DNA from 4 places in the Heliomicrobium gestii genome. Region 4 is predicted to be linked to each of the others. Evidence: riboswitches for the same ligand, from Rfam matches in the RefSeq annotation. Region 4 holds a riboswitch; each other region holds the start of a gene.
The links. A riboswitch is a leader RNA that binds a small molecule or an ion and turns the genes downstream of it on or off. The one in region 4 is predicted to bind cobalamin.
Positions count from the first base shown of each region.

Region 1: it holds a riboswitch for cobalamin, as region 4 does, so the genes downstream of both, GTO89_RS06685 (AIR synthase related protein) here and GTO89_RS09885 (energy-coupling factor ABC transporter permease) in region 4, are expected to answer to the same signal.
Region 2: it holds a riboswitch for cobalamin, as region 4 does, so the genes downstream of both, GTO89_RS15215 (uroporphyrinogen decarboxylase/cobalamine-independent methonine synthase family protein) here and GTO89_RS09885 (energy-coupling factor ABC transporter permease) in region 4, are expected to answer to the same signal.
Region 3: it holds a riboswitch for cobalamin, as region 4 does, so the genes downstream of both, cbiD (cobalt-precorrin-5B (C(1))-methyltransferase CbiD) here and GTO89_RS09885 (energy-coupling factor ABC transporter permease) in region 4, are expected to answer to the same signal.

Region 1 is NZ_WXEX01000004.1:302,279-310,035, forward strand. It holds gene GTO89_RS06675 (DMT family transporter) at 14-925, opposite strand; gene GTO89_RS06680 (ECF transporter S component) at 1,117-1,632, opposite strand; gene GTO89_RS06685 (AIR synthase related protein) at 1,743-2,495, opposite strand; cobalamin riboswitch at 2,607-2,783, opposite strand; gene GTO89_RS06690 (MarR family transcriptional regulator) at 2,890-3,345, opposite strand; gene GTO89_RS06695 (efflux RND transporter periplasmic adaptor subunit) at 3,495-4,718, shown strand; gene GTO89_RS06700 (efflux RND transporter permease subunit) at 4,722-7,757, shown strand, end outside.
Region 2 is NZ_WXEX01000015.1:74,204-81,960, forward strand. It holds gene GTO89_RS15205 (S-layer homology domain-containing protein) at 1-1,917, opposite strand, end outside; gene GTO89_RS15210 (adenosylcobinamide amidohydrolase) at 1,974-2,690, opposite strand; gene GTO89_RS15215 (uroporphyrinogen decarboxylase/cobalamine-independent methonine synthase family protein) at 2,681-3,748, opposite strand; cobalamin riboswitch at 3,910-4,098, opposite strand; cobalamin riboswitch at 4,268-4,453, opposite strand; gene GTO89_RS15220 (putative DNA modification/repair radical SAM protein) at 4,533-6,059, opposite strand; gene GTO89_RS15225 (sporulation protein) at 6,368-7,138, shown strand; gene GTO89_RS17900 (two-component system response regulator) at 7,211-7,757, opposite strand, start outside.
Region 3 is NZ_WXEX01000010.1:26,604-34,360, forward strand. It holds gene GTO89_RS11915 (dipeptidase) at 1-848, shown strand, start outside; gene GTO89_RS11920 (LL-diaminopimelate aminotransferase) at 1,145-2,326, shown strand; gene GTO89_RS11925 (translation initiation factor 2) at 2,406-2,681, shown strand; cobalamin riboswitch at 2,696-2,867, shown strand; gene cbiD (cobalt-precorrin-5B (C(1))-methyltransferase CbiD) at 2,933-4,165, shown strand; gene cbiE (precorrin-6y C5,15-methyltransferase (decarboxylating) subunit CbiE) at 4,078-5,412, shown strand; gene cobI (precorrin-2 C(20)-methyltransferase) at 5,413-6,129, shown strand; gene cobM (precorrin-4 C(11)-methyltransferase) at 6,126-6,893, shown strand; gene GTO89_RS11950 (cobalt-precorrin 5A hydrolase) at 6,890-7,757, shown strand, end outside.
Region 4 is NZ_WXEX01000007.1:126,172-133,928, reverse strand. It holds gene thiL (thiamine-phosphate kinase) at 1-854, shown strand, start outside; gene thiD (bifunctional hydroxymethylpyrimidine kinase/phosphomethylpyrimidine kinase) at 890-1,702, shown strand; gene GTO89_RS09905 (hypothetical protein) at 1,769-2,005, opposite strand; gene GTO89_RS09900 (energy-coupling factor ABC transporter ATP-binding protein) at 2,024-2,641, opposite strand; gene cbiQ (cobalt ECF transporter T component CbiQ) at 2,730-3,440, opposite strand; gene GTO89_RS09890 (energy-coupling factor ABC transporter substrate-binding protein) at 3,505-3,822, opposite strand; gene GTO89_RS09885 (energy-coupling factor ABC transporter permease) at 3,819-4,493, opposite strand; cobalamin riboswitch at 4,733-4,915, opposite strand; gene speD (adenosylmethionine decarboxylase) at 5,210-5,581, shown strand; gene GTO89_RS09875 (HD-GYP domain-containing protein) at 5,737-6,963, opposite strand; gene GTO89_RS09870 (hypothetical protein) at 7,084-7,260, shown strand; gene glgP (alpha-glucan family phosphorylase) at 7,441-7,757, shown strand, end outside.

The sequences.
Region 1 (7,757 bases), on a different contig from region 4:
CCTTTTTTGCCGATTAGGGGGCGGCAACGCCGTCGGCCCGTTTCTTGCTTTGAAAGATGCCCGAAGCCAACAGGGCGCCGCCGAACACGAGCGCTGCGCCCAACCAATGGTAGCCGTAAAGGGGTTCCTGCAAGCCCCAATAGGCGATGGCGGCGGCATAGACGGTGATCAGGTTTTGAAAGAGGGACGATACGGTGGCGCCATAGGCTTGGACCGCCTGGTTCCACCAGTAGAAGGCGAGGACCGACGCAAAAAGGCCGAGGTATACGGCAGCGCCCCACATCCATGGCGCCGCTGGTTGGCGGGTGGCAGCGGAAAGGTTCCAGTCGTAAATTCCCATGGGAAGCAGGAGCAGCGCGCCGATGGCGAAGGAGTAGCCTGTGGCCGCCAGGACTGGCACGTCTTGCGCCGCCTTGCGCCCGGCGATTGTATAGAGCGCCCAGAGGGCCGTCGCCAGCAACACCAGCAGGTCGCCGGGATTGAAGGACAACTGAGTCAGCCGTTCCCACGATCCCTGGGCCGCCACGACAGCGACGCCTGCCACAGACAGGATGATGCCGGCCGCTTGGGTGCGCTGTAATTTTTCACGATCGATGAGAAAGACGAGCATGGCCGTGACCATCGGGCTCAGCGCATTGATCAACGTGGCGTTTACCGATGTGGTATAGCGGAGTCCCAGGTAAAGAACGGTGTTGAAAAGGCAGACGCCTGACAAGGCCATGAGGGTGATCCAGCCCCAGGAACGCCGGGTGATGCGCTCGATGGGATAGGTGCGGAGGGCCATCGGCAACATGATCACCGCGGCGATGACGAAGCGGATGCTCGATAAGGCAAAGGCGGGGATGGCGACGACCAGCAGCCGTCCCATCACAAAGTTGGTCGCCCAGATAAGCGGCGTCAGGATCAGTTTATAAAAGGGGTTCAAGGGTTCTCATACACGACCTTCCTATATTAAAGTATACATTTTTGTGACAAACATTGGGCAAAGGGCTGCCTTCATTTCATCATAACACAATTCCAGCCATCGGGCGAAGTGACAAAGATGACAACAAAAATAAAGAACCGCAGTCAAGCGCCTGCGGTTCCACCGAGGTTGGATTCTTTGTATCTACGTATCTACATGAGACGCATTCCCTTTACCCCTCGGTACGCCGCTGCCGCCAAGCCAACATTGACAGCGGAACCGACAACCAGAAAGGGCATGACGGCCACGACGGCGGCCCAGCCGCCCATGAGCAGCATCGTCAAGGAGGAGACGACGCCGTTCAGAAACACACCGGCGATGAACGCCGCCGTCAGGCCGAACCGCTCCTTTGTCCAACGAAAAACCCAGGCCCACAGGGCCATCTGCGCGGCGATAAAGAGATGAACCGGCAGGGTGAGCGGAAAACCGACAACCATGGCGGTCAGCAGGTGTCCGAGGGTGATGACGATCATCCCCCCTGTCGCCCCAAGGGCCAGGGCGGCGAAAAATCCGGGGAAGGAGTCGAGGCCGATCGTGCCGACGGGGCTGGGGATTTTGATCATGGCGCCAACGGCGCTCAAGGCGATCAGGACGCCCATCAGGGCGATTCCCCGGATGCTCTTCCAGGAAAAGCCTGTCTGATTGTATTCCAAGGGCATGTGGCTCATGTTGAAAACCTTCTTTCCTGTTCTTTGGCATGTTGTTGCTGTGGAACGACGATCGCTTGGGAACGGCGATCACCGGAACGAGCGCCTTCGATGTCGTGATGTCCTGACCTTTACCGGGCCTTCTCCTTCAATTCGCCGAGATGGTGGATAGGCGCGCCGGCGATCTGGGGCGGCGATGTCTCGGCGGTAAAGATCAGGCAGGTGGAGGGGCCCGCCGATTTAGCCAAATCCAGCGGGGTGTCTTCCTGCCAGCCGACGACTCGGCAACGGACGGCTGCCGCCAGGTTTTCGGCCTCGACGCGAATCCCTTTGGAACCGACGGGCACCACTTCACGCACACGGGGATCGGCCAGCAATGCCCGCACATGTTCAGCCCGGGCGATGGGCTTGCCGTCATCAGACACCACCTCGGCGCCGACTTTCGGCCACCCGAGGCAATAGACCTGATCACCGGGCCGCGAGGCGCCCACGCGAAGGCCCTCCCTTTTTACAGCCCCGACGACGGTGATCCCCACACCGGTCTGTTCCGTAGGGATGTTTTTTTCGGTGCTGATGGCGATAGGCAGATCGCGCTTGCCGATGGCGCCGAGTTCGTCGCGAACTCCGGCGAGCACCTCACCCCCTGTGGGAAAGGGCTCATTGGCGATGGCTGCCGTCAGCGCCACCGGTTCTGCGCCAACGGCGAGCACCTCCATCAAGGCGACCCGGGTGGTGCAGATCCCCACGATATAAGGGGGGACCTGCACGGCATCACGTTCCTTGCCGCCGATGGCGCCGCAGGAGTCGCAGGCCACCACCAGGCACTGGTCGTCAGAAAGAAACACCACTTCCACATCGCGTCCCTTGTATCCCAAGGTTTCCACCTCCTTGAAGTTCATTGCCCCTGGGCATTCTGCGAGCAAAAGAAAAAGCCCATAGCTTCTCTATCGCCGTCAAGGCAACAATAAAGAAACCATGAACTTTGCCATCATTCATGAACGGTCATGTTCCAGGCAGGTCTCCTGACTCCGATTCATCACCGCTGCGCGCCTTCCCGGTTTCCCAGTGGCAACCTGCGCAGGGCTCCTCGTCACAGTGGCGGGTCCGTCCGGGAATCACACCCGGTTCCCTATTCTCCCCCCAAGAGGGGCACCTGAAACATGGCTATGCTCTTTGTTTGTATTATAAGTCACAAAGAGCCTGTTTTTCAACAGGAGCAACCCGGTTTTCTCGACATCAGCTTTTACTTTCTCGAAGCGAGAAATTCGGCTACCGCCCTCAACCTTCCGCCGCGCTGTTCCGCACTCTCGGTGTCAACACTGCATTCATCTTCTGGAACGTTTCCACCGCCTGGGCCAACTCAAGCGCAGAGAGTTCCTGCAGTTGGCCATTCAACCGCTCGAAGCGGGCCTCCTGAATCGTTTGAATGGTCTTCAACCCTGTATCCGTCAGTGAAACCATGACGACGCGCCGATCCTTTTCAGACCGCTCCCGCGTGATGAGCCCCATGCCAGCCAGTTTGTCCATCATGCCGGTCACAGCGCCGGAGGTGATCCCGATCTGGTCGGCGATGTCGGTGGCCTTGCAGGTCCCCGACTTCAATAATATGTACAACAGAAAGATCTGCCCTTCGCCCAGATGGTATTCAGGGCCGATATCCTGGACGGCGCACTTGACATTATAAAAAAAAGCCTCTAACAAATCCTTGATGGCATTTAATTGCTGATCCTTCACCGCTTCTTCCCTTGACAGTTCTTGTCCTCTCCCTTACGATCATATCGTCTTAGTCGCTAAATATTTTAGCCTCTAAGATAAATATTAGGCCGGTAGGTACCGGCTGTCAATGAAAGCATCATTTGTATTTGGCGGAGGAGGATTTTACGGTGAAGAGACAAATCGGCGTCAGCCTGCTTGCCGTCGCCCTGCTGGCAGCGGGGACAGGTTGCGGGAAAACGCCTGAACCGGCAAGCACCGAAGCGCCGCCCCAGACAGTGACGGTCGCCAAGGCGGAGCGCACAGACCTGTCCAACGTGCTGACCTTCAGCGGCGCTCTGGCGGCAAAAGATGAATTAAAGCTGGTCCCGAAGGGCCAGGGCAAAGTCGCCCGCATCAACGCCGAAGTGGGGCAGCGGGTGAACGCCGGCGACATGCTGTTGGAACTGGACAACGCCGACATCCAGGCCCGGCTCGACGCCGCCAACGCCGGTGTCGAGGTCAACAAGGCCAGCCTGGAGCGGGCGCGCCTGCAGCTGGATATGGATAAGATCGCCCTCGACGACGCCCAACGCCATTATGACCGGGTAAAGGCGCTCTTTGACGCCGGCGCCACGTCCCAGTCCGACTTTGATGCGGCTAAGAGCTCCCTGGACACGTCGACAAAACGGTGCGCCTCTGACGAGGTTTCCGTCGCCTCGGCCCAGGCCCAGTTGAATCAAAGCCAGGCCCAGGTCCGCCAGACCCAGGTCGATCTGGAAAACGCCGTGCTGCGCTCGCCCATCTCCGGCATCGTCTCGGCACGGAACGTGAATGTGGGCGAGTATGTCTCCAATACGGCGACAGCCTTCAATGTGGTCCGTATCGACACGGTTGAGGTGAAGGCCGATCTGACAGAGAGCGATGTCAACAGCGTCCGGCCCGGCCAAGAGGTGGAGGTCAAGGTGGCCGCCGCCAGCGACAAACCTTTCAAGGGTCGCATCGCCAAGGTGAGCCCTGCCGCCGATGAGAAGGCGAAGACCTTCCCCATCTGGATCGCCGTCGACAACGGAGACTACATATTGAAGCCCGGCATGTTTGCCGAGTTCCAACTGGCCACCGCCCACAAAACGAACGCCCTGACGGCGCCGGCGGAAGCCGTCGTCATGCGCAGCGGCGCGCCGATTCTCTTTGTGATCACCGACAACAAGGCGGTCGAGCGCAAAGTGAAGACCGGTTTCTCCGATGGCAAACGAGTCGAGATTCTCGACGGCCTCAAAGACGGCGAGATGATGGCCACAGGCGGTCAAATGACCCTGGCTGATGGCGCGCCCGTCGCCATCAAGGAGGCGCAGCCGGCGACAGCCAGCCCTGGCGCCGACACGGGAGCGACGGCGCCAAAAGGGCAGGTGTAATCGATGAGCCTAACACAATTCGCCGTCAAGCGGCCTGTCGCCATGAGCATGATCGTCCTCATGTTTGTCGTGCTCGGTCTCTACAGCTACCGCATGCTCGGCGTCGATCTGTACCCGAACGTCAACGCGCCCTACATCTCTGTCAGCGTCTCCTATCCCGGCGCCGGCGCCGAAGAAGTGGAGAGCCAGATCCTCAAACCCATCGAATCAGCCGTATCCTCCATCAGCAAAGTCGACACCATCTCTTCACAGGCTTCGGAAGGCTTTGGCGTCGTCATCGTCCAGTTCTCCCTCTCGGCCAACGCCGACCAGTCGGCCAACGACGTGCAGAAGAAGGTCGACTCGGTGAAGGGGCAGTTGCCGGATGACGCCAAGGATCCTGTCGTCATCAAGATGGACTTCAACGCCGCCCCGGTGATGACCTTAGCCTTAAAAAGTTCCCGGCCGGCCCAAGAGACCTATGACCTGGCAGAAGATGTGCTGAAGGAGCGACTGCTCAAGGTCTCCGGCGTGACCGACGTAAAGCTCATCGGCGGTCAGAAACGGGAAATTCAGGTCGACATCGACAAGTCCCGCCTGGAAGGCTACGGCCTGTCTGTCAAAAAAGTGAGCGATCTGCTCAAAAACGAGAACATCAACCAACCGAGCGGTCGCCTGGATCGCCCTGACCTGGAATACAACGTCCGCGTCATGGGCCAGTTCAAGACAGTCAAGGATGTGGAAAACATCCAGATCCCCCTGGCGAACGGCTCCAAAATCCCCTTAAAAGCCATCGCCACCGTCAGCGACAGCCTCCATGAGGTGCGCACGATCAGCCGTGTCAACGGCCAACCCTCCATCGCCGCCGTCGTCTTCAAACAAAGCGACGCCAGCATCGTCGATGTGGGCGACAGCGTGAAGCAAGTGCTGCCTTCCATTGAAAAAGACCTGCCCCCGGACGTGCAACTGGTCATCGCTCGCGATTTTTCCGACTACGTTCACAACTCCCTCAATGGCACGCGCTCTTCCATCATCGAAGGCATCATCACGACGGCCCTCGCCCTCTTCTTCTTCCTCCGCGAGTGGCGCTCCATGGCCACCGTCATCATCGCCATCCCCACATCGCTCATCGCCACGCTGATGGGCATGTACTTCGCCGGTTTCAGCTTCAACATGATGTCCTTGCTGGGCATGGCCCTCTGCATCGGCATCCTTGTCGACGATTCGATCGTCGTCCTGGAGAACATCCACCGACATCGCGCCATGGGCAAGTCGGCCGTTGACGCCGCCCTGGAAGGTCGCGCCGAAATCGGCATGGCGGCCATCGCCATCACCCTCTCCGACGTGGTCGTCTTCGCGCCTATCGCCTTCATGGGCGGCATGGTGGGCCAGTTTTTCCGCCAGTTCGGCCTGACCGTCGTCATCGCCACCCTCTTCTCCCTCTTCATCTCCTTCACCCTGACGCCGATGCTGTCGGCGCGGTTCTACATGGAGGAGGATCCCGAGACCAAGGAACTGAAGGCGAAAAAACGCCAGGCCTCCCTCTACGGACTGTTCCTGCGCAAAACCAGCCCCATCACCACCCGTTTCTGGTCCATCCTTGACCGGGTGTCTGACCGCTTTTCCGACTTTTATATGAGTTCACTGCACTGGTCGCTCCGGCACCGCTTCACCATCATCGCCGTATCCCTCATCGCCTTTGTGGCCAGCCTCACCTTGATCCCCCTGGGCTTCGTCGGCTTTGAGTTCATGCCCAAGTCCGACCAGTCGGAATTGACGATCAATCTGGAAATGCCAAACGGCACACCGCTGTACAAGACAGATGAAGCCGCCCGGGAGATCGAAGCCTTTGTCAGCACGATCCCGGAGGTAAAGTACTACCAGAGCAGTGTCGGTTTCAGCAGCGGACGCGGCAGTTCGACGTCAAACGCCAACAAAGCCGAGGTGGGCGTCCAACTGGTCAAGCGTGCCGAACGGAACCGCACCATGTGGCAGATCGCCGACCAGCTTCGCGAGTTCTCCAAAACCTTCACCAAGGGCGCCATGCACGTCACCGAGTCCGAGTCAGGCGGTGGGCCGCCGGGCTCGCCGATCCAGTTGGAGATCTCCGGCCCTGATTACGACCAGTTGATGTCCATCGCCGATCAGGTGAAGACCATCGCCTCCGGCATCCCCGGCGCCAAGGAATTGGACAGCAATTTCCGCCTCGGCCAGCCGGAGGTGCAGATCAGCATCGACCGGCCGCGAGCCGCCTCTTATGGATTGACCGTGGACGATATTTCGCGCACCCTGCGAGCCTCCCTGAACGGCGATACGGCCAGCGTCTTCCGGGCCGGCGACGACGAGTATGACATCCTCGTCCGGCTGCAGGGACTCCAGACCTCCTCCATTGAAGACCTGAAACGAGTCACCGTCACCAACTCCTCGGGCGTCCATGTGCCCCTCAGCCAGATCGCTGAGGTGAAAAAGGGCAGCGGCCCCACGGAGATCCGCCGCATCAGCCGCCAGCGGACCATCACCGTCACAGGGAACCTGAATAAAAACGTGCCCCAGAACCAATACAACACCGAACTGAGCAAACGGCTGGAACAACTCCATCTCCCGGCCGGCTATTCGATCAAGCAGGCCGGTCTCTCCGAGGAGCTGCGCAAGACAGGCGTGGAACTGATCTCCGCCTTCCTCCTCTCCATCACCCTTGTGTATATGGTGCTGGCCATCCTCTATGAGAGCCTGTTGACACCGCTGATCCGGATGGCCTCGCTGCCCCTCGGGCTGATCGGCGCACTGGCGGCGCTCGCCATCACCGGTAAGACGATCAACCTCTTCTCCGGCATCGGCATCATCATGATGGATGGCCTGGTCGCCAAAAACGGCACCTTGCTCATCGACTACACGAACACCCTGCTGGAACGAGGCAAACCCCTGCGGGAGGCGCTGATCGAAGCCGGTAAGACGCGACTGCGGCCGATCATGATGACCACCTTCACCATGATCTTCGGCATGTTGCCGGTGGCCGCCTCAGTCAGCGAAGGCACCGAGGTGCGCTCCGGCATGGCCGTC
Region 2 (7,757 bases), on a different contig from region 4:
GCCGTTCAGTTGCGCTCCCAAGGCCAGGTACGCCGCTAAGGCTTCTGTCGCGCCAAAGACATTCCGGCTGCCGCCAAAACTGCCGTCATCATTGAGAGCCTTCGTCAACATCCAGTCGACGGGGCTGTGCTGGTTGCTGTCTTTCAAGTCGGCGGGATTGAGGGCCATCTTTTTCATGGTGATGACGAGCTCTGCCGTATCGACGACCGGATCGTCATAGGGGCCGCCGAAACCGCCGCCATCGACCTGTTGTTTGCTCTTCAAATAGGCCAGCCCGTCGGCGATGGCCTGTTGGACATCGGTGTCGTTATCGACGGCAGGCAAACTTTTCAGCGACCGGATCGCCTGGGCGGTGGCCATGAAATCGGGGTAGAAGACGCTGCCGAAGCTCTCCCCCCAGGCGCCTTTGTCGACGCCGTTCTGCTGTTGCTTGCCCAGCAGATAGGCGCGGGCATCATCCTTGATCGTCCCGTTTTTACCGGCTTCCCCTAAGGCGAGATAGGCCCAGCCATCGCTGTAGATGCTGTTGGAAAAGCCCTGCTGCGGACTGTGGCGCGCCAGCAGCATATCGGCCAGTCTGTTGGCGCGATCACCTTCCTTGAGCGCTTCCATGGCCAGGAGGGAAAGGGCCAACGGTTTGACCGGCGGCTCTTTCGCCCATCCGGTATCGACTCGGGCGTATTGGTCGAAAGTCAGCCCCAACCGTTTCAAGGCGATCAGCGTTTCGGCGGTGGTGGTGCTGCTGTCGCCGGAAACGGGGATGGCAGCGGTGTCCTTGCGCTGTATCGACTTCAGATAGGTTTCAATGTCGGCGACGGCGGCATCGACATCTCTCCCGTGCGTGAAGCCGGAGAGGGCCGATAGGACTTGAGCCGTCAACTCCGGCTCTTCCGGGCTGTAACTGCCGTAAGCGACGCCGGCCGGCGTTCCCCAGTCATCGCTGTGGGCGGTGCGATACATATTGAGATAGGCAAGCGCCTTGACGGGATCGATATCCCCCAGTTGGTTGCCTTGGCCGAGGGCGCTGAGCACAGCCACATCATCATAAATGGAAGCGCCGAAGTAGACGCTGTCGCCGACGGTCTGCTGTTGGCCGCGAATGGCGTTCCCCAACAGGTCGATTTTTTCATGACCCGGTTGGAGGAGAGATAGGGCTGTCAGGTGTTTGGCCAACTCGGTGGCGCTACGGCCGGCGGGGTTCTCGGCGGCATAGACGGCGTCACTAACCGCCTGATCGCGCAGCGTCTTTCCGTCGCGCAGCCAGGGGGATTGGGCCAGGTCTGCGCCAGCAAGGGTCAGGGAAGCGACGAAGCGAGCGTCAAAAGTGGCGAACCCGCCGTTGGAATAGGTCTCCCTGCTCTGGGCATAGCGGTCGCGCAGGAAGCCACCCCCCTTGGCAAGGGCCTGTACGACCCGTTCCTTCAGTGCCCCCGCTGGCAGGTCGTCCTTGATCCGGGCCAGGGCTTCAATGTTGACTTTTGTGCCGTATTCGTTCGCGTAGGGGCCGAAGCTGCCGTCGGCGTTTTGGTTGGCCAACAGGTATGTAATCAGGTTGTTCGAACTTCCGACTTCATGGCCGATGGTTAATGCGTCGGCCTCGGCGAGCAGTTGTCCTTTCACCGATATAGAGTAGGGCGGTGTCCACTTGGCGGCGCTTAAATCCTCTTTGGCCGCGATCAGGGTGGCTGCCGTATACCCGTCGATGCTTTCACCGTTCTGCCCTTTGCCGTGGATGAAATCAACAGCCTTAGCGGCCAGTTCACCGGCCTTGACAGCCGGATCGTCCGCAGCGGCTTGGGCTGCTACGAAGGGAAAGCAACAACTCCATAAAAGCAGCAATGCCAGGATCAGCGCGACTGATTTGCGGCTGCTCCGATGGATGCGATACAAGGGGCGCAACAGGATCAATCCTCTCATTCATTTTGATTCTTCTCACCGATGACAGTTCCCTTTCTGGGCTTCACTCGTCACGTTCAGGCGCGAGATGTTGCCTGCAAATAGGCTCGGACGGCCTGGGAAAGGGCGGCGCTGATGGCGGCGGCGAGCAGCGTCCCGATGCGTGTCGTCGGTCCGGCGTACTCTTGCGGCGCGCCGCCGGTCCGGGAAGCCACCACGACGGCGTCGGTGCCCGTGCCGGTGGCCCAAGCGCCTGTCTGGGGACAACGGATGCCCAATTCTCGCAGTGTCCGGCTTTTCGCTTCTGTGAGCGTCTGCACGGCGTTGATCAATGCCCCGTCGGTGAGGCTTTGATCGAGAAAGGCCATCAAATTGATCGTCCCAGGCATGGGCAACCCTTCCCAGCAGGGGGTGATACCGGTGGCGCAGGCATTGCTCACACCCGCCGTTACCACCACGGCGATATTCGTATCGCCACAACGGCGCTGGACCCAGGCCGCCTGGGATACCCAGGCGGCGGTCATCAACGCTGTCGTCTCTTCGATCGGACAATCGGGAAAGTTGTCCCGTAAAAAAGCGATCAGTTCGCGCCGGGGCTGACGCTCGTCATAGTCTTTGTGAACCTGGCGGTTGACAAAAAATCGCTTTTCGCCGATTCCCCCGCCGAGGATTCCGGAACTGGCGCAGCGCCAGGGGGCGTCGGCGGTCACGAGAATGCAGTCCCCTTCGAGGCGACCGTTCAATCCCGGGAGCAGAGGCTGCCAGCAGCCCGGCGCTGGCGCCGTCAATACCAACCCCAGAGCGTCGACACCTCCCGGAGCCGCCCATACACAGCCTCGGCTTCCGCCTCGGAAAGACGGGCCATCCCACAGGCCGGCGTGAGCGCCGTTTGCCGGTAGAGCAGCGCTTCGGGAACACCGAGACGGGTCAATTCACTCATCTGTTCGTGAAGCCGCTTTGTCAGAGAGAGGGCCGTTTCTTGGGAAAAAGCGCCCGTGACAGGCACGATGCCCCAGGCCAGCCAGCCGCCCCGTTCGAGAAAGGCGATCAGTTCGGGGATAGAACGGTTGATTGTGTCCATGGAGCGATAGGCGTCAAATCCGATGATGTCGGCGCCGCTGGCAAAGAGAAGCGCCCCGTCGGCAGGCCCGCAGACATGAACACCGGCAAGCCCGCCCATTCGCTGGATGGCCGTGATGATCTGCTGCAACCCTTTCTGCAGGTCATCATCATTGACCGTTTCCTGTTCACAGTCGTCAAAGCCGAGCATGGCCGGTTCGTCGATCATCAACAGCACGGGATGGCCCGTACGGCGCAGGTCCTTCACCTGCCAGGCGGCGTTCATGGCGCAGTTCTTGCAGAGCACATCCCAGAGGAGGCGTTCATGAAGGATGGCGCGCCCGTTGCCATCGACGATATTCAGTGCGAGGGTGAGCGGTCCGAGGACTTCCCCTTTGAGGGCGACCATGTCCGCCCACCGGTTACGTTCATCGGTGAGGACGTCCTTGAATGCGAGATAGCTGTCCAGATCGATATGAAAAGGGGAATCTTCATGGAGGTGAATCCAGCAGGCGGCCTCGTTCTCATAGGCTTCGTAAAAAGCGGCCAAAGCGTCTCGAAAGCTATTTGCGCCCATATCGATCACCGGATAGCCCTTCATATTTCCGGTGATCAGTCCGACCCGCTCCAATGGAGATAATGCGGCCGCCATAAGACTGTCGCCGTTCCGGGGCGAACGCAGTTGAGGCCAATGGGGCATCTCGGGGCAGTACTCGCGGATAACGGCCATGGCGCTTTCCAGATCTCCGTGGGGCAGACTTCCGATCCCGGTCGTGACGCCAGGGTATAACATGCTGCGCCCTCCTTTTTCTGCTCATGCAGCGGGTAAAGTCCATAGAAAAAACAGCCATGCAAAAACCCCCAGCCAATCAACTGGGGGTAGAAGGAGGCAGAACACCAAGCGCCCTACCGGCGCTTTTTGCCTGCTTCACCTCCCTATCCTCCGTAGGTGCGATCGGTGATTTTGAACAGGCAGGTCTCCTGGCTCGGGGTCATCTGGGGCTCTGTCTTCCCGGCGGCTATTGCCAGTGACATCGATGAGCCGCATCACACCCTTACAGTGGCGGGACCGCGCCGGCTTCACACCGGACTTCCCTTTTCACGCCTGCCGAATGGCAGGCGACCTGTTCGTGCGATTCCATTGTCATTCCGTTCCTATGAACGGGAAACCGATACCATGCGTGATCGGCCCTTAGAACAGAAAAAACCTCAGCCTTTCGGCTAAGGTTATGGTTCACTCGGGCCGTGACGCATCCCCTGAGAGCAATGCATGAACGGCAAAGCAGACCACCTCCCTATCCGCGTAGGTACATTGGCAGTATCAGAACAGGCAGGTCTCCTGGCTCAAGATCATGGGCCGCTCCGCGTCTTCCCGGCTCAAGCCAGTGACATCACACGGGGGCCTCCCTCTCACAGTGGCGGGACCGCGCCGGTTTTACACCGGCTTCCCTTTTCACACCTGTCACTCAGACAGGTGACCTGTTCCCAGACATATTCGGTTCATTCGTTAGTATCTTCGCGGCGAAGGGGACAATTCCTCCATAGCCGCTCAATTTTTCGCTTGCCACCAAGCGCCTTTATAAATCTCCTGTGACGACAGACCAACGGTCATCGACAGGCGCCGGCAAGAACAGCGCCGGATGGACAAGACTCGCCGGAGTCGACCTGCCCATGGTACCCGGCAAAGCCGCCGGCGCCGTTATCAAAGGAGGCAATGCCGCTTTATCCGGCTCGGCAGAAACGGAGCGAACGGGCGGAATCTGAGTTGCCTGCCGCTGTTCGGGAAGCATGAGCGTCGCCGGGGCCTCAACGGGCGGAACGGTTGGCAATACGAAGGCCGCCCCCGTCTCTTCGCCAAACAGTGTCAACTGCTCTCCGCCAGCCATGCCCTTCACCGCCCCCCGCACCGGCATGATCAATCGCTGCCGGAGACTGGCCGCGTCAGGTCCGATCTCGCCGTAATAGCGGCCCTTGCAGGTGATGAAGTAGCGCGCCCGCTTCATGACGACGCCCATGCGCCCCATGTGCTCGAAGTGGATCGGCCCCACCCGCCGCGCGGCAAGAATGCGTTTGGCCGACTTGACGCCGATGCCCGGCACGCGCAGGAGGGTGCGGTAGTCGGCGCGGTTGACTTCGACGGGGAAAAAGCCGAGGTGACGCAGCGCCCAGCCGGTTTTTGGGTCCAACTCCAAGTCCAGGTTCGGGTTATCGGCGTCGACGATCTCGTCGGCCTGAAAGTCGTAAAAGCGCAGCAACCAGTCGGCTTGGTAGAGCCGGTGTTCCCGCAAGAGCGGTGGCGCCGGCAGGGCCGGCAGGCGCGGGTCGCCGCTGACAGGCACATAAGCCGAGTAGTAGACGCGCTTCAGTCGGAACTTGCGATAGAGGCCCTCGGCGAGGGTGAAGATCTGCCGATCCGATTCCGGCGTCGCCCCGATGATCAGTTGGGTGCTCTGACCGGCCGGGACGAAGGCGGGTGTCCGCCGAAAGGTCCGTCGCTCCTCCTGATTTTGGGTGATGGCGCCGGTGATCTGCCCCATCGGTCTGAGGATGTTTTCCTTCTTCTTCTGAGGGGCGAGGCGGCGCAATCCCTCGCTTGAGGGCAGTTCGATGTTGACGCTCATCCGATCGACGAGTGAACCGGCCTCGGCGATCAGGCGGCTGTCGGCGCCGGGGATGGCTTTCAAATGGATATAGCCATTGAAGCGGTATTCGTTGCGCAGCTTGCGAACGGTCCGCACCAGTTGTTCCATTGTATGGTCGGGCCCCTTCTCGATGGCGGAACTGAGAAAGAGCCCCTCAATGTAGTTGCGGCGGTAAAAGTTGATCGTCAGATCGGCCAGTTCATCCGGTGTAAAGGAAGCCCGGGGGACGTCGTTGGAGACGCGATTGACGCAAAAAGAACAGTCATAGCAACAGACATTGGAAAAGAGCACCTTGAGCAGGGAGATGCAGCGACCGTCGTCCGACCAGCTATGGCAGATGCCCGAGGAAGCGGTGCTGCCGATCGTCCCCGCCTTCCGCCCGCGGTTGCTGCCGCTGGATGAACAGGAGACATCATATTTGGCCGCCGTCGATAAGATCTTCAGTTTTTCGCTCAAGTTCATCGTCATCATCGCCTGTCATGAAAAGTAATCCCATGATGTTGCCGTTCTTTCGATCTCTATTGGCACAAGTGTTCCAATCGATTTCATTTTAACATATCGGATGGGCGTCTCACAAGCAACCCATTTCATCGGAAGGTGGTCCTTTTTTTCCCCGCCATTCCAGGCATTGCTTCTGGCGACGGTTTTGATTACACTTGATTGGGGACATCGTTGGGAATTCCGCTGTTTTCCCGCTGTCTCTCCATCTTCTCCTTCATCAATAGGCCTTATGGGAAGGCTGAATCCACAAGGAACGAGGAGGACGGTAAATGAGTTTCTTCAAAAAGGCGCTGGCCAGCATCGGGATCGGCAGCGCCAAGGTCGATGCTGTGTTTCATACCTTAGAGGCGACGGCAGGTTCCGAGGTGAGCGGCGTCATCCAGATCAGGGGCGGCAGTGTGGCCCAACATATTGACAAAATCAGCCTGATGGTGATGACGGAATACGAAAAGGAATTGGAGGACCGCAAGGTAACGGAATACGCCCAGGTGCAAAAAGAGCAGATCCGCCTTTCTCTGGATCTGCAGCCCGGCGAGGAACGGGAGATCCCTTTTTCTTTCTGCCTCTCCCCCTACACCCCTGTCTCGATCGGTCAAACCCCGGTCTGGGTTCAGACCGAGTTGGAAGTGGACATGGCGATCGATCCCTCTGACAGGGATCACCTGCAGGTGCGTCCCCACCTGAACATGGCCGCCGTCATGGATGCCGTCGAACAGTTGGGTTTCCGTATGTACAAGGTCAAAAACGAAGCATCCTATGCGGGGCCCGGCATCCCCTTCATTCAGAACTTTGAGTACAAGCCGACAAGCCATTTCCAGCGCCGCCTCGACGAACTGGAGGTGGCCTATCTCCCTCATCCGGGCGGAATCGACTTGCTGCTGGAAATCGACCGCAAAGCCAGAACCTTTGCGGGGTACTTAGAAGAAGCGGCAGATATGGATGAAAGCCGGGTGCGCCTGTCCTTGAGCCAGCAGGAGATCGATCAGGGCACTCGCTATATTGCCGAACGGCTGAAGGAAGTCATCGACGATTTTTCGTAAATAAAAGAGCCCCTGTTGCCTCGCTTGTGCAGGCACGGGGGCTCTGTATTATTGACGACAACGATATCATCATCAAGGACTGTCGACAGCATTTCCAGAAAAGCTTACGCCCTGTAGCTTTTCGATCTCCTCCGCGCCTAGGGGTTCGCTGAAGTAGTGTCCCTGCAACTCATCGCAACCGGCCGCCCGCAGATAGTCGTATTGTTCTTGCGTCCCGACGCCGTCGACGGCGACGCGCAAGGACAGGCTGTGGGCGAGGGCGATCATGGCTTTGACGCTTGCACGGGCATCGTGACTGACAGCCAAATCGACGATCAGGGGCGCGGCGATCTTGACCGTGTCAACGGGCAGCTTTTGCAGGAGGGTGATGCGGCTGTTGTGCTTTCCGAACTGATCCATCGTCAAAGCCACACCGAGCGCTTTCAGTTTGCCAAGCACCAGGGGAGCCACATCGGCAAAATGAAGGATATTTTCTTCGCTGATCTCCAATTCCAACCAATCCGGTGAGAGCCCGCTCGCCTGCAAGGCCCTTTTCACCGTCGGAATCAGGTTGGGGTGTTGCAACTGGCGGGCTGACAGGTTGACGGCCACCTTCACCGGCGGCAATCCAGCATCCTGC
Region 3 (7,757 bases), on a different contig from region 4:
CGGGAGGGGTGGCGTTGCAATTTTTCGCCGCCTATATCGGCGAGGCCTATAAACCCTATGGGAGCCTCCGGCGTACACTGGAACTGATCGACGCCTATCACCGGATGATCCGGGAGAACCGCGACGTTCTCTTTTCTTTGTGTTGGAAAGAGGAACTCGCCGACACGGGGACCCGCTGCGGCGCATTGCTGGCAATTGAGGGCGGCGAAGCGCTGGAAGGCTCTCTCGACCTGCTGGATATCCTCTTTCGTCTCGGTGTCCGCTCCATAGGGTTGACCTGGAACCAGCGCAACCTTCTGGCCGACGGGAGTTGGGAGGAAGCAAGCAAAGGCGGCTTAACCCGTTTTGGGCGGCAGGTCGTTGAACGGATGGAGTACCTGGGAATGGTTGTCGATGCCGCCCATATCGCTCCGGCCGGTTTCTGGGATCTCAGTGCGTTGTGCCAGCGCCCCTGGCTGGTTTCCCATACCTGTTGCCGCAGTCTGCACGATCACCCCCGCAACATCGATGACCGGCAGATCGCTGCATTGGCGGCGCGGGGCGGCGTCATGGGGATCACCTTCTATCCGGACTTCCTCGGTGATGCCAGGGCCGGCGTGAAGGCAGTTGCCGATCACATCGAGCAGGCCTGCCAGGCTGGCGGCGGCTATGAACATGTCGGCATCGGCAGCGATTTTGACGGCGCTGACCGTTACGCCCTCGGCTTGGAGGGGGCTGAGCGTTTTCCGCGCTTGTGGGAGGCCTTGGGAGAAAGAGGCTTCTCTGACGAGCAGATTCGAGCGATTGGGTCGGGCAACCTGATGCGCCTGCTGGCCAAGAACCTCCCGGATCGACCGGTTGAACCGTAACAAGGGTTTGGCCTGGAAAAACGTGAGGTTCCTGTGTATGGCCAATAGAGGTGGAAGCAAAGAATAAGTGCAAGGAACGGAACGAAGGGGGAGGCCGCATGGAGCGTCGAGACCTCCATTGTGAACATTGCCTATACGCCGAACGTTTTGGAGATTGTCTGCCTTGCAATGAATGCTCCGATGGCAGTGAATACGAGCCGTCGATAGAAAAAGAAAGGGATTAAAACCTTGAAACATCCCCCGCTGTAGGTCTAGAATGAAAGGTAGCATTTTTTTAAGCGGGGGAGATACATACCATGTTTGATTGGAAACCGGCACGTCGAATGGCCAACCTCTCGTCTGCCATGTTCTCGCGTATGGATGCGTTGCGGCAAGAGGTGGAAGGCGGCGGCGTTGATGTGATTAATCTTGGCATCGGCAGCCCTGATCGTCCTCCGGCCCCCCATGTGCGGCAGGCCCTGATGGACGGTCTGGCCCGAGACGATGCCTTTGGGTATGCATTGACAGACGGGCTGATGGAGTTCAAGAGCGCTGTTGCCGATTGGTATCAACAACGGTTCGGAGTGACCCTTGACCCGAAGACAGAGGTCCTCTCCCTCATGGGATCCCAGGACGGTCTCGGTCATCTCGGTTTGGCCCTGTTAGATCCCGGTGACATCACCCTCGTCCCCGATCCGGGATACCCCATCTACTCAGCCGGTGTTCTTCTCGCCGAAGGCGTGCCGTATCCGCTACCGCTGGAACGAGAAAAGAACTACCTGCCTGATTTTGACGCCATTCCGGAAGAGGTCTTGCAACGGGCCAAGTTGATGATCCTGAACTATCCCAGCAATCCGATGGCCGCCACGGCGGAATTGGAGTTTTTCGCTCGTGTCGTCGACTTTGCGCGCCGCAACAGCATCATCGTGTTGCATGACGTGGCCTATTCGGAACTGGCCTATGACGGCTATCGTCCTGTCAGCTTCTTGCAAGCGCCGGGGGCCAAAGAGGTGGGTATTGAGTTCCACTCTGTCTCCAAATCCTATAACCTGGCCGGCTGCCGTTTGGGCATGGCTGTGGGCAACCGGGAGGTTCTTGCCGTTCTGGCTAACCTGAAATCCAACATCGATTACGGCGTCTTTAAGGCGGTGCAATGGGCAGCTGTGGCTGCGTTGCGCGGACCGCAGGCCATGGTTGAGGAAAACGCCAAGGCCTACCAGCGCCGGCGTGATGTGCTCGTCGATGGGTTGGCTCGCATCGGCTGGCAGATGGATAAGCCGAAGGCCTCCATGTTCGTCTGGGCGCCCGTGCCAGAGGGATTTGCCTCTTCTTTCGCCTTTGCCGAGGAGCTGCTGCGGGAAACGGGCGTGCTGGTCGTGCCGGGTAACGCTTTTGGTGAGCGGGGCGAGGGGTATGTCCGCATCGCCCTGGTCGTTTCCGAGGAGCGCCTGGCCGAGGCTGTCGATCGGATCGCCAAACGGTATCGTTTCGCCGGTTGATCGAAGTCTCTCTTATGGGATAGTTCGCCTGCCTTTGACATAAAATGGTGATAAGACACAGGCAGGAGGGCGTGGCGTCATGGGAGAAGGAAATCGTGAACCGCTGGAGGCGTTGCAGGATGAAGTGGACTACCTGCGCTCGCGGCTACATCAGTTGAGGCTCAGTCGCCGCGTGTTGATGGCGTTGCTGGAGACGGTGGACAGTGAACGGCGGGACGCCATCGCTCGCCTGGAGGCCGAAAACCGCCGCCTGAGGCGCTCAAGACGGGACGATTTGGAGAAACTATCCCTGATCCGCAGTGACGACAGAAAAGTTCTTTGGATTTGCAGGAATGACTCAAAAGACGGCGAATAATTTTATGTATCACATTACGCATATTCGGGGCAGGCGTCACTCACTGTGACGCAGGGAAGTCGGTGTGAATCCGACGCGGTGCCGCCACTGTGACGGGGAGGGCGCTTCTATGACCACCGGGGAACCGGGAAGGCGAAGCGGTTGATGAACCTGAGCCAGGAGACCTGACTGCCCCCACCGCAAGAACCCGCGCGCTACGGGGGAGGTGACCGGACCGGGGAATGGTCTGTTGATTTCCCAGGTTTGTATTTGTGTCAAATCCCACACCTTGCAAAGGGGTGTGGTTTTTTTATGGGCGGGGAGAGTGGGAACAACTGCGAAAAGGCTACACGACAGGATCCTGCGCTGCCGCTGCGGCCAAGGCGGCGACAGGCTTCCTCTACGGAACGCTTGCCGGGACAACCATTGACGCGACAGAGCTTCCCGCTGATTCGAAGATGCCGATCGACATCCCGCTGCCGCTGGGCGGCCGGTTGATCGTCCAAGCGGAGCGGGTGGAAGAGCAGGCGCCTTCTGTTGCCGTGAGCGAGAGCGTCACCTGCCAGGTGATCAAAGACGGCGGTGACGACCCTGACGCCACCCATGGCTTGGCGATTCGCGTGACCGCCTTGCCTGCGCCGGACGGGATACACATCGACGGGGGGCTGGGCGTCGGTCGGGTGACCAAGCCTGGCTTGGCCATACCGGTTGGGGAAGCGGCCATCAATCCGACGCCGCGCGCCATGATCACCGCCGCTGTGGGGGAAACGCTCCCTCCTGGACGGGGGGTTCGCCTGATCGTCTGGGTTCCTGAGGGGGAACGGGTCGGCCCATCGACATTAAATCCCCGCTTGGGCGTTGTTGGCGGCATCTCCATCTTGGGAACGACGGGCATCGTCAATCCCATGTCAGAAGAGGCCTTCAAACACAGCCTGGAACCGCAGATCGATGTGGCTCTTGCTGCCGGTCACCGGACTCTCCTGCTCACACCGGGTCACATGGGGCGGCGGGGATTGGAGCAGCGGGGAGCGCCCTCAGACGCCGTCGTGCTGACGAGCAACTTCATCGGTCATATGCTGGACGCCTGCGCCCAAAAAGGCGTCCGGGAGGTTCTGCTCTGGGGGCATGTGGGCAAGCTGGTCAAGGTGGCTGGCGGCATCTTCCACACCCACAGCCGGATCGCCGACGGGCGCCGAGAGATCATCGCCGCCCATGCCGCCGTCTGCGGACTGCCCCTTGAACTCGTCAAGGAGCTGTTGGAGGCCAACACGGCGGAAGCGGCGGTGGACCTGCTGACGAAGGCCGGACGACGCAACTTCTTCGATCACCTGGCCGATGTGGCTGCCGAAAAGGCGGCTGAACGTTTTCGCGGAACTGTTTCTGTCATATTCACAGATTTGAAGGGAGAACCGCTAGGGTGGAGTCGTCAAGCAACGCTTCCGGGACTGGACCGGGATTTCCGGTCACCGTCGTCGGCATCGGACCCGGCACAGACGAATATTTGACACCGGCCGCGCTGCAAGCCGTGGAGGAGGCCGATGTGCTCGTCGGAGGTCCTCGCGCGCTGGCGCTTTTTGCCAGATTCAACAAACCAGGCCGGATCATCGACCGCCATCTAAACGAACTGATCGAGTATATCGCTGTTGAGCGGTTATCAGGGCGTGTCGCTGTCCTCGTCTCCGGCGATCCCGGCTATTACAGCCTGTTGCCCCGTCTCACCGGCGCCCTCGGCGCCGAAGCGCTCCGGGTCATCCCAGGACTTAGTTCCTTGCAGATGGCCTTTGCCCGTCTCAAGCTGCCCTGGCAGGAGGCGACATGGAAGAGCATGCACGGTCGCCCTATGGAGGATGTCCTTGCCGCCCTCGACCATGCGGGCTGGGTTGCTTTCCTGACCGATCCGGACCATTCACCGGAAGCCATCGCCGCCTACCTGGATGCTCGGGGGGAGGGGGAGCGACGGGCTTTTGTGACGCGGAATCTTGGCTATGAAGACGAAACCGTCGAAGAGGGTACTGTACATACAATTGCACTCGTGAACACAGGCGCGTACAGGCCGGCTGTGTTGATCGTCCGTGGGGGCGTTGACGCCCGAACGGACCGCCGGGAGGGGATGCAACCGAATCCCCTTCCGGCGATCCTGCCAGGCGACGGTTCGATGGGCTCTTCCCCTTCGATCGCCGCCATCGGATTGCCTGATGACGTCTTCATCCGAGGTCAGGTTCCCATGACCAAATCGGACATCCGGGCGCTCACCCTGGTGCGAGCGCAGATCGGCCCTGGTGATATCGTCTGGGATGTCGGGGCCGGCACCGGATCGATCAGTGTGGAAGCGGCCTTGCAGGCGCGGGGCGGCCAGGTCTTCGCTGTCGAGCGTGGCCTGGTCGGTTGTGACCTGATCGAAGCCAACGGGCGGAAGCAGGGCGTGGACAATCTCGTCGTCGTGGCGGGCGAAGCGCCAGAGGCCTTAGGCGACCTGCCGGCGCCGAACGCCGTGATCATCGGCGGCTCCGGCGGAAAATTGCCTGAGATCCTGGAGACCATCTGGCGCCGGCTGCAAACGGGCGGTCGGCTCGTCCTCAACGCCGTCACCGTCGAGACGGTGGCCATGGCTACCCATTGGTTGAAACAAAAGGGAATTCCCTTTGAAGCAAGTCAAATTCAGGTGAACCGCCTGGACCCGGTCGGTTCGGTTCACCTGTGGAAGAGTCAGAACCCCGTGGTCATCATCTGGACCCGAAAGGAGAGTGGCTGAATGCTGGGAAGATTTTACGGCATCGGCGTCGGGCCGGGCGATCCGGCGCTGCTGACGCGGCGGGCCGTCGCCCTGTTGGAGACAACGCCGGTGATTTTTACGCCTCGTGGCAAAGGGGGCGGCGAAGGGGTGGCCTTGACCATCATTCGCGATGTTTTGCCGGAGACGACAGTGGTGGCGCCGCTGCACCTGCCCATGACCCAGGATGATCGTCTCTTGCGGGACGCCTGGGAGCAAGCGGCGCGGCAGATTTACGATGTGTTGTCTGCCGGCAAAGACGCCGCCTTCATCACCATCGGCGACTGTCTGCTTTTCTCCACCTATGGCTACCTATTAAAATCGCTTCGGGCGATTGACCCCGCCATCATCGTCGAGAGCGTGCCGGGCGTGACCTCCTTTTCCGCCAGCGCTTCCCGGCTGAATCTTCCCCTTGCGGAAGGAGAGGAACCTTTGCTTGTCGTCCCGGCTTTGCGGGATCCCGAGGAACTGCGACCGCTCTTGCGGCAGTTTCCCAACCTGGTTCTGATGAAAGTGGCTTCTCGCTTCGACGAGATCTTCCGGGTGTTGCAAGAGGAGGGGCGCGCTGAATCAGCCGCCTTTGTGACCCGCTGCGGCACGCCGGAGGAACAGATCGTCACCGATCTGGCTTCCCTGGTTGGGCAGAAGCTCGATTATCTCAGCCTGTTGATCGTTAAAGAAAAGGGGGTGCCAGTATGATCAGCTTTATTGGCGCAGGACCGGGCGATCCCGATCTGATCACTGTCAAGGGACAGAAGCGCCTCGCTGAGGCCGATGTGGTCATCTTCGCCGGATCGCTCGTCAACCCGGCCGTCCTGCATGTTTGCAAGGCTGGCGCGGAGATCCACGACAGTGCTTCCATGACCCTTGAAGCGGTGCTGGCCGTCATGAAGCGGGCGGTGGGCGAGGGAAAAAAGGTGGCGCGGGTGCATACGGGCGATCCCAGCATTTACGGCGCTATCCGTGAACAGATGGACGCCCTTGACGAACTGGCCATCCCCTATGAGGTGATCCCTGGTGTCAGTTCCTTCTTAGCCGCTGCGGCGAGCCTGCGCAAGGAATTTACCCTGCCTGATGTGTCCCAGACGGTGATCATCACCCGCTTGGCCGGCCGGACGCCGGTGCCGGAAAAGGAATCCCTGTCCAGCCTGGCGCAGCACAAAGCGTCCCTGTGCATCTTTCTTAGCACCCATCTGCTGGATCAGGTGACGGCTGAATTGATTTCCGGCGGCTATCGGGAAGACACGCCGGCTGCTGTCGTCTATAAAGCCTCCTGGCCTGACGAGAAAGCGGTTCAAGGCACCTTGGGCGACATCGCCGGCAAGGTGGCCGAGGCAGGAATCGCCCGGACGGCCATGATCATGGTCGGCCAGTTTCTCGAAGGCCCCTATAGCCGTTCGCTCCTCTATCACCCCGAGTTCACCCACGGATACCGGGAGGCGGAACGGGGGAGCGGCCAGTGAACGTGCTGGCGTTGACGCCAGGGGGAAGCGCCCTGGCGCAGCGCATCGGCGCGGCCTTTCCGGAGGCGCGCCTGTGGCTGCCGGCTGCCTGTGCTGAAGACGTCGGTGGCGCCGGAGACGCCGGTGACACTGACACTACGAGAAGGGAAAGACCTTCAGAGGGGCCTGTCGCCGCTGTTCCGGCCGGGGAAGCGATCACGCGCTGGCGGCCACCTTTGCGGGAGACCTTCGGTCAAATTTTTGCCGAGGGAAAACCGCTCCTGTTCATCGGCGCTCTTGGCATCCTTGTGCGAATGCTGGCGCCGCGGATCGCCGACAAACGCACCGACCCGCCGGTGATCGCCCTTGATGAAGGGGGGCGCTTCGTGATCAGCATCCTGTCCGGTCACTGGGGCGGCGCCAACGAACTGGCAGAAGAGGTAGGCCGGCGCATCGGCGCCGTTCCGGTGATCACGACGGCGACCGATGTGAATGCATTGCCGGCTGTCGATACCTTCGCCCGCCGCTGGGGCGCCCGCGTTGAACCGTGGGGGGCCGTAAAAAAAATCGCCTCGGCCCAACTGCGGGGCGAACCGGTTGAGTGGCTTGCCGACGAACGATTCTTGCCCCTTTTGAACGAATTGGAAGGGGCCTTTCCCTGGCAGCCACGGCGAGAGTCACTGCCGACCGGTTCGCCCGCGGAGGCAACGCCTTCGGGCAAAAGGGAAGCAGCGGCCCGGCGGGTGCTGTTCTCTTCCCACTGGGATGAGCCGCCCGTCGATCTCCGGCTTTTTCCCCGCTCTATCGTCGCCGGGATCGGCTGTCGCCGCGGTGTCTCCCTGGAACAGGTGCTGCGAGCCTTCCGGGAAGCCTGTCAAGCAGCGG
Region 4 (7,757 bases):
CGGAGCGGCGGCGTCTGCTCGGCCGTAAGGCCCTGACCGTCAACATCAGCGATATCGCCGCCATGGGGGGGATTCCGGCGTGGGCCTTTCTCTCCATCGGCGTTCCCGCCGGCGCGGCTGTGGAGGACGTGGAAGAGGTCTACGCCGGCATGGGAGAGGTGGCTGCTCGTTACGGCGTCGTCTTGGCTGGTGGCGATACGGTTCGCTCCGACAAGTGGGTGCTCAACGTCACCCTGCTCGGATTGGCGGTTAAAGGGCCCATCGGTCGAGGGGGAGGAGCGCCGGGGGACTTGATACTCGTGACCGGTTCTGTCGGCGACTCGGCGGCGGGGCTGCATCTGCTGCTTTCTGCGGGAAGGGAGAAAGCGGGAACCGGTATGGCGGCGGTCAGTGAAGCCGACCGGAAGCTCCTGCTGTCGAGGCACCTTGATCCGACGCCTCGGGTGGCAGAAGCGATGGCCCTCGTCGAGCATGGCGGGGTGACGGCGATGATGGATGTGAGCGACGGCGTGAGCAGCGAGGTCCACCACCTTTGCCGGAACTCGGTCTGTGGCGCGCGAATCGATGTGGCGGCGTTGCCGATCCACCCGGCGACGCGGCGACTGGCCGAAGCGACCGGGCAAGACCTGTTGGCATGGGCGCTCACCGGCGGCGAGGATTACGAGTTGATCTTTACTGCGCCGCCGGAGCAGGTTCCCGGACTGATCGCGCAAGTGCGCCAAGACGCGGGAACCGATGTGACGGTGATCGGTCGACTGACCGAACAGGCCGAGGGGATCATGGCCGTCTATCCTCCCGAAACGGACAGGAACGTCGTTCCGTTGGCGGCGAAAGGGTACAATCATTTTCGATAGCCTGTATACCGGGCTAGTGAACAGGAGCGAGCATCATGTTGCCCAAGGTGTTGACGATCGCCGGCTCCGATCCGAGCGGTGGCGCCGGTATTCAGGCGGATCTCAAGGTCTTGGCGCAGTTTGGCGTCTACGGCGGCGCTGCCGTCACGGCGCTGACGCGCCAGACGAGCGCCGGCGTGCTGGGTCTTTTCCCGTTGCCTGCCCAATGGGTGCTCGAACAGATCCGCGATGTCCTGTGGGATCTCCGACCGGCCGTGGTCAAGACAGGCATGCTGCAGCAGCCCGCCGTGATCAGCGGGCTCGGGCGCCTGTGGGGCGACTATGTCCGGGAAGGCGCCGCGCCCGCCCTGGTCGTCGATCCGGTTCTCAGTTCCGGCACCGGTGTCAATCTGTTGGTCGGTGGCGGGCTGGAGGCTTTCCGGGACGATCTGCTGCCCATCACCACCGTGCTGACCCCGAACGTGCCGGAAGCGGAGGCACTTTCGGGCATGCCCATTCGCGGCATAGAGGACATGGCGGCGGCGGCGGAAGGGCTGCTTCAGTATGGGCCGACATGGGTGTTGCTTAAGGGCGGTCACCTGCCTGAACTGGCGGATGACCGGATCGTCGATCTGTTGATCAGCCGGGAGGAGCGACACTGGATCTGGGGAAAACGGACGCCGGGCGCCGATCTGCATGGCACCGGCTGCACCCTGGCATCGGCGCTGGCTGCCGGCCTCGCCCACGGTTTTTCTGTGCCGGAAGCGGCTACGAAGGCCGTCGAATGGCTGCGCCAACGGATCGGCGCTCCCCTTTTCGTCGGGCAAGGCCGGGGCGTCGTGTGCCAAAAGAACGCGCAAAGAGACTAAAAAAGCATGACCCGGAACAATGGGAGATCCCTTGTTCCGGGTCATTTTCGTGACAGGTTGTCCGGGCTATTTTGGACAGTCGCGTGTTTGCCAGGCCTGTTCGAGCGACCGGAGCAGGCTGTCTCGATCCAGCGGCACGCCTATCCCGGAGGAATCATTCGAAACGGGGAGTATCCCGCGATCGATCAAGGCCTGATGCATCTCCATGGGCCAAGGCAGTTCCAGACCGGCTTGGGTCAACAGATCGCGTCGGGCGAAGAGTTCCCGGGGCGCTCCCTGGAAGAGCCGCTGCCCCTGATCCAACAGGACCACCTCGTCAGACTAGCGGGCCACAATGTCCATTTGGTGCAGGGACATGACGATGGTCGTGCCTTCCTGGTTCAAACGCTCCAGCAGGTCCAGGATGCTTTTCGCTCCGGCGGGATCGAGCCAGGCCAACGGTTCGTCGAGGATGATGACGCGGGGGCGCATGGCCGCCACGCCGGCGATACAGACCCGTTTTTTCTGGCCGTAGCTGAGGGCGTGAACGGGCCGGTGGCGCAGTTCGGTGATACCGGTGGCCGCCATGGCCTCATCGACGCGACGGCGCACTTCTGCTTCGGGAAGTCCCATATTGAGGGGGCCGAAGGAGATGTCCTGTTCGACGGAAGCGGAGAAGAGCTGGGCGTCGGGATCCTGGAAGACGAGGCCGACTTGGCTGCGCAATTCGCGTAAGCCTGGGCGGGAGTAGTCGATGGGCCGGCCCTGGAAACGGACGACGCCACGGCGCGGTTTCAAGGCCCCGTTGAGATGGAGAAAGAGGGTCGATTTTCCGGCGCCGTTGGCGCCGACGATGGCGATCTTGCGTCCCGCCGTGAGGGAAAGGTCAATACCCCGAAGGCCGCTGTTGCCGTCGGGGTAGCTGTATTCCACGTGTTCCGTTTCCAACAGGGCTGTCACGATGTAAACCATCCTCTTTTTTAGGGAGTTCTGATTTCGTACGGGGCATTCCACCGATAGGGAGCGGATAAGGTCTGCCTTGAACAGGCTAGCGTAAAAAAGAGTTCTCCCTGGTCCGCGGCAACACGCGCAGTTCCTCTTCATACCCCCGGGCTGACAGGGCGATGTAGAGCTCCCGGGAGCGGATAAGGGAACGGACGAAAAGGTTTGCGGCCAAGATGCCGAGGGAGCGAAGGCTGTTGGCTTGGGTGGCGTAGCCGAGACGCGATTCCTGGGCCAGCAGGATGGCTTGCGTCGTCTCCATGAGCACGAAAATAAAGCGATAGATGAGCAGCATCAGTTCTGTCACGATCTTGGGCGCCCGCAGGCGCGACACCAGTTCAATCACATCGACCATGGGCGTGGTGAGCACGAGAAAATAGAGGCTGGCGGTGGCGCCGAGGGAACGAAAGAAGAGGATGCCGGCCTGTTGCAGACCAGCAGCTGATATGCCAGGGGAGTAGGGGCCGATGGTCACCTGCGCCACGGGGTCAAGGGGGGAAGGCGACAGGGCCACGGTAACGCAGCCGGTGAGCAGGAAGAGGCCGGGCACCGACATCAGTCTGAGGAAGACGGACAGGGGGATGCGGGCGCCGAAGACGATCAGCGCGCCAGAGAGAAGCGTGATCGAGCCGGACAGCCAGGGGGTGGGCGAGAGCAGGCTAGCCAGCAGCCCCAGGAGCGCGGCGATTCCTTTCCAGGTCGGCGATTTGTCCCGCAGCCGGTTGGCCCAGGCCCACTGATCGATCGTGAAGAGCATACGTTTGACCCCGTTTTATCATCTTTCTACATCGTTTGTCAGCGCGTCGTTAGATCGCCGGCAACTAGGCATCGCCAAGAGGTTTGCGGCCCACGTTGCTGTTCATGCTGACCCGCTCACTGTTGCGGCGGCGGGAGAAGTAGTAGGCGATGAAGCTGGCGCCTGCGGCGGCCTGGAGACCGAAGAGCAGCGGTTCCGCCTCTTCGCCAGGCTCCCAGATGGATTCGAACCAGGGTTTGTAATCGGGGGCGATAGATTGAACCATTTCACCGGCCTGGTCATCGGCGCCGGAGAAACCGCCGGTGAAGTGCATGATCAGGGGAACGCCTGTCAGAAACAGGAGCGCTGTCGTCAAGACAAGTTTGTTCCGGAGCCCGTTCATGCTTTCACCTCTTTCGAGAAGATGTTCAGCGCCGACAGTTCGGCGGCGGAGTATTTCGAGAGGGCGTTAAAGATGACGACCGTCAGCAGCCCTTCGGCGAGCGCCAGAGGGATCTGGGTGACCAGGAAGACGGAGCCGAATTTGACGATGGAACCAACAACGCCGGTGGCGGTGTCCGGGAAAGCTAGGGCGAGTTGCACCGTCGTCGTCACATAGGTGGCCAGGTCGCCGATGGCCGCGGCGGCAAAGATGGAGATATTAGAGGAAAGGTTCATCCGCTGCCCTAAGCGGTAGACGCCGTAGGCGGCGAAAGGTCCCACGATGCCCATGGAAAACACGTTGGCGCCGAGGGTGGTGATCCCGCCGTGGGCGAGCAGGAGAGCCTGAAAGAGCAACACGATGGCGCCGAGGACAGTCATGACGGTGGGTCCGAAGAGGACGGCGCCCAGACCGGTTCCCGTCGGGTGGGAAGAGCTGCCGGTGACAGAGGGCAACTTCAGCGCCGACAAGACAAAAGAGAAGGCCCCGGCGACGCCGAGGAGCATTTTTGCTTCCGGATTGGTTCGAACGGTCTTTTGGATGGCGCGCAGGCCATGGACGACAAAGGGGGCCGAGGCGGCTGTCCAGGCGGCGGCGTGGCTCAGGGGCAGGTAGCCCTCCATGATATGCATTCGCAGACACTCCTTTTTGCGTAGGGGTCTTTTTACGTTTCCTATCTAAGTAAGGCCAGACTTTTTTCAGGCCTTGTTTTTTCAACCTGGCGGACGGGAGTTGTGATAAAAACCACAATCCTATGCTTGCGAAGTCCTTCGTGTCTAGTCATCGCCGGAATCGCGATGAACGAGTATCTGCGCGGGTGGGGATGTCCCCATGGGCAACAAAATAAAGCCCTCCCTTCCTCCCGAAGTGGGTCTTTTGTTTGCTGCGGGCAGGTCTCCTGGCTCGGGCGTCATCCGTACCCGCCTCCTTCCCAGACTGACGTCCAGTGGATGATGTGGCGGGTCGTCTTCCCTTACAGTAGCGGGGGCTGCTGAGGCATCGCACCTCATTCCCTTTTCAGCCGCTTGGCGGCGCCTGCAACAAGGTCAACCTGTGTTCGATTTTTCAGATAGCTATGGAAGGCACTATCTATATGCAATCCTATCACGTCAGGGCTTACGGGGCAAGGGTGTTGCCGGTTTTAGACAATAAAATCCTTCTGAAAAAAAGTATTGATCTGCCCTGCCGTCTATGCTATAAGTATACTCATTGTGGGAACCAGGATTCATCCAAATCGGGTTTGGATTGCAGCATCAGACCGACGCCCTTGTTCGGGCGGGTCTAGACCCACCCCCGGATGAATCACGTAGGTCCCGGCATCCAATTTGCTGGGAAGGGGGCCGAAATGATGGATTACTCCACTTTCGGACGACATGTCGCCATTGACACCTGGGGCGTTGATTTTGAAAAATTGAACGACGCCCGGTTCCTGGAGGAACAGATGATTGAAGCCGCCAAGGCGGCTGGGGCGACGGTTTTGTCGTCGCAGAAACAACAGTTTGATCCGCAAGGCGCGACGGTCCTGGTCCTTTTGTCTGAGAGCCACATCTCCATTCACACCTATCCCGAAAAGGGGTTTGCCGCCCTTGACTGCTACACCTGCGGGGAGACGGTGGATCCGGAAGTGGCGATCAACCACATGATCAAGGTGTTGGTTCCCAAGAAGACGTCGGTAAAGCTGCTCAAACGCGGCGACGGACCCATTGAGGTCCTGAGATAACGGCGCATCAAAAAAAGCCTGGTTTCCACCAGGCTTTTTCTAATGTCCTTCCGATGATCTGGAAATAACAACCTTTTTCAAATGATAAATCGCGGAGGATGTATCCTGTGAGCGCGCTGAAGAGGTGTTTCGGGCGATGCACAGGCTACCTGACCCTACCCGATCGAGTGCTTTAACTCTTCAAATGCTTCATACTGCTGGCAGAGCAAGTCAGCCAGATCGCCGTCGATGGCGTTTTCTTTAACCATCTGTCTCAGGATGGACTCGACTTTTTCACGACGAAGTCCCTCCCGGTACGGGCGGTCTTCCACGAGCGCCGAGAAGATATCGGCGACGGCCACGATCCGGCTGCCGGTGCTGAGCTGGTCGCCGGGGATGTGAAAGGGGTAGCCCCGGCCGTCGAGGCGTTCATGGTGGTAGGCGCCCCACTGGGCGATCTCAGAAAAGCCGGGAACCTGGTTCAGGATGTGATAGCTGTAATAGGTGTGTTGTTTGATGACCAGGTACTCCTCCGGCGTCAGTTGGGTCGGCTTTTCGAGGATTTCCTCGGGGATGCTCAGTTTGCCGATATCGTGGAGGAGAGCGGCCACCTCCATGCGGGCCGCATCGGCCGAGGAAAATCCGGCCAGTTCACTCAGGTGTGTGGCTGAGGCCGATACGAGGCGGGAGTGGCGCAGGGTGAAGCGGCTCTTGCTGTCGATGATGCGGGCGAAGATGGAGGCAAGTCCTTTCAACTCGCAATAGGGGAGTTGGATGATGTGCTCGTCGGCGCCTACGGCCTGCCGGGTCAGTTCATCGATGAAGGGGGAGTCCAGGTCGAGCCAGAAGCTTTCCCGTCCGGCCAATGCGGTGATCGCGTCGGCGAGTTCGGGACGAAAGACGCTTCCGAACAGGGGGCCGATGGCGTCCATGATGACGCGCCGCTGGGAGAGGATATGGGCCGGCGTCAGCAGGATTTCGATGCGATCAGCCAGGTGGATCAGGTCGCCGAGCAGCAGAAGTTCGGGATCGACCGTTGAATCGTCCCGGCCAGGCTCATCCCACCGGTCATGGTGGTGTTCAATGATGATGGCGATGTCTTGTAATTGGGGCGAACTCGCCAGCATCCGCTTTCCGATCTGGCAATGGCTTTTGGGCGAATGGATCTCAAAGCGGGTGAGGTCGCTCTTTTGAGCGAAGGTGACGGCGCCGATATCGTGAATGCTGGCGGCACAGTAGAGGGTTTTCAGTAGTTTGACCGGAAGCGCCATCGCCCGTCCCAGTGTGACTGCTATGTAAGCGACCCGGCGGTGGTGGCGCGAGAGGCCGTTGGTGGTGAAATCCAGGGCCATGGAAAGGGCGCCGAGCAGCCGGGAAAGATCGACGGGGGTATAGGATGCCATCCGGATGCCTCCAATTGTTTACCGATTTTTTATGGGATCTTCATGAATCTCTTATTTATCTTACCATAAGATAAAGTCGTATTGCCCCTTATTTTTCGTGACGGCAAAGGAGGTGATATTGTGATCAAACGGTTTACGGCGGAATGCACCGAATGTGGCACTGTGCGCAACGTGATCGTTCCCGCCCATGTTCAGGCGGAACTGTCTGTCGATATGCTCGGCGAAGTGGAACGAACCCGCACCTGTCCCTACTGCGAACATGACGGCGTTCGCGAACTGCAGGATAATGTGGCCTAATCCACAGAGGTGATCCCATCGTCACACAGGAAAACCCATAGAGACAACAAACGGGGTCGGCAGCATGGTCGGCTCTCTTTTTTTAACATATTGAAAAACCATCCAGAAAAATCTAGCCACTGGACGCCCGTTCCGTTATCATAGAATTGTGGGCTAATGCGCGAGAAGAGGTGAATGGAATTGAACGTCTTCTATTCCGCCGGTACGGAACTCCCTCATGTCGCCTATTTTTGCATGGAATACGGACTGAACGCTTCCATACCGATCTATTCGGGCGGTCTGGGCATTCTGGCAGGCGATTACATCAAGGCGGCCCGCGAACTGGGACGTCCGATGGTGGCCGTCGGTATCCTCTGGCGCCAGGGGTATACGGAGCAACACATCGACGGCAACGGCCAGCCCTATGATGTGTATCGCGACTACGAGTTTCCTGAACTGAAGGATACGGGTGTGACCGTATCGGTGCGGATCTGGGAACATGATGTGGTCTGCAAGGT